One region of the Stenotrophomonas sp. STEN038 genome, then DNA from elsewhere that is predicted to be linked to it. Evidence: riboswitches for the same ligand, from Rfam matches in the RefSeq annotation. Region 1 holds a riboswitch; the other holds the start of a gene.
What was found. A riboswitch is a leader RNA that binds a small molecule or an ion and turns the genes downstream of it on or off. The one in region 1 is predicted to bind cobalamin.
Positions count from the first base shown of each region.

Region 2: another riboswitch for cobalamin. It lies ahead of ACVOLS_RS18775 (ribonucleoside-diphosphate reductase subunit alpha); the one in region 1 lies ahead of btuB (TonB-dependent vitamin B12 receptor).

Region 1 covers NZ_JBRRDW010000048.1:27,873-31,556, forward strand. The annotation lists gene btuB (TonB-dependent vitamin B12 receptor) at 1-1,844, opposite strand, end outside; cobalamin riboswitch at 1,960-2,196, opposite strand; gene cobT (nicotinate-nucleotide--dimethylbenzimidazole phosphoribosyltransferase) at 2,480-3,550, shown strand; gene ACVOLS_RS16960 (histidine phosphatase family protein) at 3,547-3,684, shown strand, end outside.
Region 2 covers NZ_JBRRDW010000062.1:755-4,438, reverse strand. The annotation lists gene ACVOLS_RS18780 (ribonucleotide-diphosphate reductase subunit beta) at 1-312, opposite strand, end outside; gene ACVOLS_RS18775 (ribonucleoside-diphosphate reductase subunit alpha) at 484-2,793, opposite strand; cobalamin riboswitch at 3,065-3,281, opposite strand; gene ACVOLS_RS18770 (DUF2884 family protein) at 3,552-3,684, shown strand, end outside.

The sequences.
Region 1 (3,684 bases):
GTCAGCTGGTACTCGCGGCCCGGCTGGTTGTACCAGGCAACGGTTTCGTACTCGCGGTCGAACACGTTGGCGGCCTTGGCCTGCAGGCTCCATGCGTCGTTGATGGCGTACTCGACACGCACGTCAACAGTGCCGTAGCCAGCCAGGCGCACGCTGTTGGCAGCGTTGTCGAAGCGGTGGCCGCTGCCTGCAGCGGTCACGCCCAGACGCAGCGGGCCGAAGCTCTTGTCCACGTCCAGACGGCCGCTGGTGCGCGCGCGGCGCGCCAGCAGGTTGTCATAGGTAGCAGCGCCGGAGGTGTGGTCGCGCGGGTCGGTGAAGCTGGCCTGGGCGTTGATGTCGAAGCCGGCCAGCGACAGGTAGCCGGTCAGTTCGGCGCCGCGGATGCGGGCTTCGGCGACGTTGACCAGGTCGAAGTTGCTGTCATAGCCGATCAGCTGGTCGACGCGGGTTTCGTAGGCGTTGAAGGTCCAGTTCCAGTTGTCGGCGTACTGCGCGATGCCGAGGTTCAGGCTCTTGGATTCTTCCGGCTTCAGGTTCGGGTTGCTGAAGCCCGGGTAGTACAGGTCGTTGAAGGTCGGTGCCTTGAAGCCGGTGCCGGCGCTGGCGGTCAGGCGGAAGCCGTTACCAAAGGCAAAGCCATAACCCAGGCTGCCGGTGGTGTGGTTGCCGAACTGCTCGTTGTCGTCGTTGCGCACGCTGGCCTGCAGCGCGTGCGCGCCGAACTGGCCCTGGTACTCGGCAAACACGCCAAGGTTGTCGCGCTGGTCGATGTCGAAAGCAGTGGAGCTGGTGACCTTGTCGTTCTGCCAATCGGCACCGGCGGTGATCTGCTGGCCTTCGGCGATGGTGAAGTCACCCTGCACGCTGGCGGTATCGCGGCGGGTATCGAAGGCGCTGGCGAAGCTGCGGGTGCCGGTGCTGGCATCAGCGAAGTAGTTGTCGGCTTCGTCGCGGTTGCGGCCAACCTGTGCGGTCAGGTTGAAGCGCTCCGATGCAGCCCAGGCGAGCTTGGCGCCGAAGACCTGCTGGCGGTTGTCGGCTTCGTTGCCGCCGAAGATGCTGCCGTCGTATTCGTTGAAGCTGTCGGCGTTGAGCACGTGGCCTTCCAGGCTCAGCGTGTCGGTCAGGGCGTAGCCACCGCGCACGTTGATGGAGGTGTTGCGGTAGCCATCGCGGTCCGGCTCATCGGCGAAGCAGCCAGCGCCCCAGCCAGCGGCGGTGCCGCGGCAGGCGTTGATGCCATCGGTTTCCTGGTAGCCGCCCTGGGCCGAGATCCAGCCGCGCTCACCGCGGTTGCTGAAGCCGGCGCTGACCTGACGCAGGTTGTTGCTGCCGGCGGTGATCGCCAGGTTCTGCTGCAGGCCCTTGCCAGCGTTGCGGGTGAAGATCTGAATCACGCCGCCGATGGCCTCGGAGCCGTACAGGCTCGAACGCGGGCCACGCACGATCTCAACGCGCTCGATCTGGTCGACCGGCAGGTCCTGCAGTGCGGCCATGCCGCTGGTGGCGGAAGCAACGCGCACGCCGTCGACCAGCACCAGCACCTGGTTGGAGTTGCTGCCACGCAGGAACAGCGAGGTGATCTTGCCGTTGCCGCCCTGGTTGGCGAAGTCCAGGCCAGCGCGGCCGCGCAGCAGGTCCTGCAGCGAGTTGGCCTGGCTGTGGTCGATCTGCGCACGGTCGATGACCTGCACCGGCACCACGCTGTTCTCGATGGAGACCGGGGTGCGGGTAGCGGTGACGGTGACGTCGTCCAGCTCGGTCGGTGCGTTCTGCGCGGCGGCAACGCCCGGCAGTGCGAGGGCAAGGGCGAGCGAAAGAGAGTGGTAAGACAGTTTCATGGAAGCTCCTGGGCCTGCACGCTCCCGCGCAGGCGGATGGGGAAGGCTGCCAGAAGAGGGAGAAGACGGAGGCGGCGCACACGGCGCTACAGCCGCCGCCATGCCCTCCGCATCGCAACCAGTCGGCTTTCGGGCCGGTCTCCGGACTCGCAGGCGAGGCGGCGTGTGCCGCTTCCGTCCAGGCGCCTTCCCGTGTCGAGCACAGTGGCGGTATGCCTGGTCTTGTCCTGCTTACCGTTGCGGGGGCAGCGCCGGAATGGCGACATGCTGGAGTTCCAGCAATGCGCGGCACCGGCTTCCCGTTTCAACCGACCGGCAATGCCGGGCGGTCACCTGAAAGTGCGCGCATTCTAAGTCATTGCCGCCAGCGCTGCCGGAATGGGCGGCAACGGCCGATAGAGCGCAGTGTCTGCAAGCGCGGCTCAACGTAGCCCGGGTAAGCGTCAGCGCAGCCGGGGAGCTCATGATGCTGCAGGCCTGCACCGGTGTCGCAATCTCGTTCCCCGGGGCGCTGTGCTTACCCGGGTTACGCTTGTGCGCTTGTTGTGCTTGACTGCTGGCCGGCGGCGGCGCCCTGCGCAGCGCTGTTGCTGAATGGCTAGAATGCGCGCTGCAAACGCAGTATCGGAAGTGTCGTGACAGAAACATGGTACGGGCAGGCCTGCGGCCAGCCTTCGCAGGAATACCGGCAGCGCGCCCTGGTCCGCCAGCGCCAGTTGACCAAGCCGGAAGGCGCTCTGGGTCGCCTGGAGACGCTGGCGGTGGAACTGGCGGCGCTGCAAGGCGTGGATCAACCAGCGGCGCAACGTGTGCCGGTGATCGTGTTTGCTGGCGACCATGGCGTTACCGCGCAGGGCGTATCGGCTTACCCGGCGGAAGTGACGGTGCAGATGCTGCACAACTTCGCCGCTGGTGGCGCTGCCATTGCGGTGCTCGCACGCGAGCTTGGCTTGCCGCTGCATGTCTGGGATGTGGGCAGCCGCGCCACTGCGTCGATTGCCGGAGTGGTCAGCGCCAAGACGCTGCATGGCACGGCGGATTTCAGCACCGGCCCGGCGATGTCGGCCGCGGATCTGGAGGCTGCGTTCGATGCGGGTCGCAGCGCGGTGGAAGCCGCCTGTGCTGACGGCGCGGATCTGCTGGTGCTCGGCGAGATGGGCATCGGCAACACCACCGCTGCCAGCGCTGTGGCTGCTGCGCTTGGCGAGATGGCACTTGATGAGTTGGTCGGTGCTGGCACTGGGCTGGACGCGGTGCGCATGGTGCAGAAAAAGAACCTGATCGCGCGCGCGTTGAGCCTGCATGGCGAAGCGATCAGCACCGCCGAATCCCCCGGCTGCGCGGCATTGCAGCGGGTCGGTGGCTTGGAAATCGCGGCGCTGTGCGCGGCGATGATCGCCGCCGCGCAGCGCAGCATTCCGGTGCTGGTGGATGGCTTCATCGTCTCTGCTGCGGCATTGGCGGCAGTGCGCATCAACCCGAGCCTGCGGCCGTGGCTGCTGTTCTCGCACCAGTCGGCCGAGCGTGGTCATATCCGCCTACTGGAAACCCTGCAGGCGCAGCCGCTGCTGTCGCTGGACCTGCGCCTGGGCGAAGGCTCCGGTGCCGCGCTGGCCTTGCCGCTGGTACGCATGGCCTGTGCCCTGCACAACCGCATGGCCACATTCGCCGAAGCGGCCGTTGCCGATCGCGGTGGTAGCCGATGATTCTCGATCTCATGCGGCACGCCTCCACTGGACGTGCCGGCCATCTGGACGGACGCACCGATCCGCCCTTGATTGATGGCGCGATGGACGCCTTGCACCGCTGCCATGCAGGCATTGGCTGGAGCCGGGTGATT
Region 2 (3,684 bases), on a different contig from region 1:
GTACAGCTGGCGCGACAGGTACATGCGCGCTTCCGGCGCATTGAGGTGCTGGTACAGGTTCAGCACCAGGTTGTTCGACACGATCGAGTCGCCGGTGGCGAAGAACGCGACCAGGCGGTGGATCAGGTGCTGGTCGGCCGGCGACATCTTCTGGTGCAGGTCGGTGATGTCGATCTGGAAATTGATCTCCTCCACCGTCCAGGTGTTCTTGATGGCGTTGCGGTACATCTCGTAGAAGTCCGGGTAACGCATCGGACGCAGGGTCAGCTCGAAACCGGGATCGAGCAGCATTTGACGGGATTCATTGGACATGGGGGTTTCTCCTTTCCCTTCTCCCTGCGGGAGAAGGGCCTGTCCCCGCGAAGGCGGGGATGCCCCGAAGGGGCGGATTGGGTTGGTTCCTGGGGGTTGGCGCTACGTGCTTTTAAGAGCACCCTCACCCCAACCCCTCTCCCGCTTGCGGGAGAGGGGCTTATGCAGTGCTTACTGGCAGGCTTCGCAGGCTTCCGGGTTTTCCAGCGAGCAGGCCACGGCTTCCACCGGGGTGTAGCTGCTGACCGTGGTCTTGGCGATCTTGGTGGCCGGACGCGAACGCAGGTAATACGTGGTCTTGATGCCCTGCTTCCAGGCGTACATGTACATGGACGACATCGCGCCGATGTTCGGGCTTTCCATGAACAGGTTGAGCGAAGCCGACTGGTCGATATAGGCACCGCGCGCGGCGGCCATGTCGATCAGCGAACGCATCGGCAGTTCCCATGCGGTGCGGTAGATGTGGCGCAGGGTTTCCGGTATCTGCGGCAGGCTCTGGATGGAACCGTCGGCCAGCTTGATCGCATCGCGCACTTCCGGCGTCCACAGGCCCAGCTGCTTCAGCTCGGCAACCAGGTGACGGTTGATCTGCAGGAAGTCGCCGGACAGGGTCTCGCGCTTGAACAGGTTGGACACCTGCGGCTCGACGCACTCGTAGCAACCGGCGATGGAAGCGATGGTCGCGGTCGGCGCGATCGCGATGATCAGCGAGTTGCGCAGGCCGTGCTGCTTGATGCGCTCGCGCAGTGCGTCCCAACGCTCGACGTCGTCCGGCACCACGTTCCATGCATCGAACTGCAGCTCGCCGTGGGCGGCGCGGGTGTCGTTGAACGAGGGGTGCTTGCCGCGTTCCTGGGCCAGTTCGCAGGACACTTCCAGCGCGTGGAAATAGATGGCCTCGGCAATCTTGGTCGACAGCGCGCGTGCTTCGGCGGAGTCGAAGGCCATGCGCTTGCGGAAGAACACGTCCTGCAGGCCCATGCAGCCCAGGCCGACCGGGCGCCAGCGCAGGTTGCCGCGGCGCGCGGTTTCGATCGGGTAGAAGTTCAGGTCGATGACGCGGTCGAGCTGACGCACGGCCAGGCGCACGGTCTCGGCGAGCTTCTCGAAATCGAAATCGCCATGTGCGTCGAGGTGGTTGCCGAGGTTGATCGAGCCCAGGTTGCAGACTGCGGTCTCGTCGTTGGAGGTGATCTCCAGGATCTCGGTGCACAGGTTGGACAGGTGGATCACATTGCCGGCGCGCAGGGTCTGGTTGCTGGCCAGGTTGCACTTGTCCTTGAACGTCATCCAGCCGTTGCCGGTCTCGGCCAGGGTGCGCATCATCCGCGAGTACAGCTTGCGTGCCGACACGGTCTTGCGTGCCTTGCCCTGGGTTTCCGCCTGCACATAAGCCTGCTCGAAGGCCGGCCCGAACAGATCGGTCAGCTCCGGCACCACGCGCGGATCGAACAGCGACCATTCCTGGTCGGCCTCGACGCGCTGCATGAACAGGTCCGGCACCCAGTTGGCCAGGTTGAGATTATGCGTGCGGCGCGAATCATCACCGGCGTTGTCGCGCAGTTCGAGGAAGTCCTCGATGTCGGCATGCCAGGTTTCCAGGTAGACGCAGGCCGCGCCCTTGCGCTTGCCGCCCTGGTTGACCGCAGCCACCGAGGAATCCAGCGTCTTCAGCCACGGCACGATGCCGTTGGAGTGGCCGTTGGTGGACTTGATCAGCGAGCCACGCGAACGCACGCGGGTATAGCTGACGCCGATGCCGCCGCTGAACTTGGACAGCTGGGCGATGTCCGCATAGCGGTCGTAGATGGATTCCAGCGAATCCTGCGGTGAGTCCAGCAGGAAGCACGAGGACAGCTGCTCGTGGCTGGTGCCGGCGTTGAACAGGGTCGGGCTGGACGGCAGGTAGTCCAGGCTGCCCAGGCGCTGGTACAGCGCCAGTGCTTCGGGCACGTCCTCGCTCAGCGCGCTGGCGATGCGCAGGAAGAACTGCTGCGGGGTTTCGATGACCTTGCGCGAATGCGGATGCCGCAGCAGGTAGCGGTCATACATCGTGCGCAGGCCGAAGTAATCGAAGTTCAGGTCGTAGCCCGGATCGATCGCGTCGTTGAGCTTGCGTGCGTTGACCTGCACGAAGTTGAGCAGGCGGTCGTTGATCAGGCCCACTTCGTGGCCACGACCAACCGACTGCGAGAACGCGTGGATTTCCTGGCCGGAGACTTCCTTGCCGATGAAGTTGGCCAGCAGGCGTGCGGCCAGGCGGCCGTACTCGGGTTCTTCGCCGATCAGCAGGGCGGCGGTACGGATCGACAGCTCGTCCAGTTCCTGGGTGCTGGCGCCGTTGTACAGGCCGGAGATGGTGCGCGTGGCCACCCGCATCGGGTCCACCGCATGCAGGCCTTCGCAGCAGCGCTGGATGGCACGGACGATCTTGTTGAGGTCTACCGGCTCGGTGCTGCCATTGCGCTTGGTCACGCTCATGGCGGTGGCGGTCGGCGGCGGGGTCAGTTCAAAACCGGCTTCAGCCGGAGCGACGTCAGTATGAGTGGCAGTCACGACGATGGTGTCCTTGCAAACGTTATGCACGCAGCTCCTGCCCGCGCAGGAAGCAGAGCCGGTACGGAGCAGCGAGCATGGAAGGACGGCGTCGCAGCAGCCGCGACAGCGCACGACCAAGAGTCGGCAGCAGCCACGGCACCACGTCACCAGCCGTCTTCCCCTCGAAGACACCGCAGCCGGCACCACGCGGTGTGCATCGCGTGGCTGTCGGCAGGTCTTCGGACTCATGGGCAGGAAGGCGGGGGCCTTCTCCTACTCCGCCGCTTCCCAAGGCTGCTGCCTCAGTGCTGTTGGCGGGGTCGTTCCCAATTACCGCTGCGGGGCAGTGCCGGACTAGCCTTGAAGGCATCACCAGCTTCCCTATTAATCCGACGGAAAATCCCGCCAGAACCGACGGAGCACAAGATAGTGGGGGTGTATGACAGGGTCAACACCAAATCTAGTATTTCTTTGCCAAGCCTTGCGGCACAAGGCTTGGACTGTCTGCCGCCCGGGCCGGACACTGCAACCTGCTGGAACGGAGTGCGCAGTCAAGCCTTTTGCAGAGCTTTTTTGTAGGGAAACCACCTGTCTTGACTACGTAAATTTCTGATGAAATTTCCGGACGTGACTTCCGGCCGGCGCAGCCCTTGCCGCGAGCGGCCAAGCTGGCCGCATCCTCCCGCCACGAGCTCGCCGCCATGCGCCTGCTACCCATTGCCACTTCGCTGGCCCTGCTGCTGCCGCTGGCAGCCCAGGCCGCTACGGCCAAGGCGCCGGAGCTGTCCGCCGACCAATGCGGCGTGTCCACCGACTACAACGTGCTGGTCGACG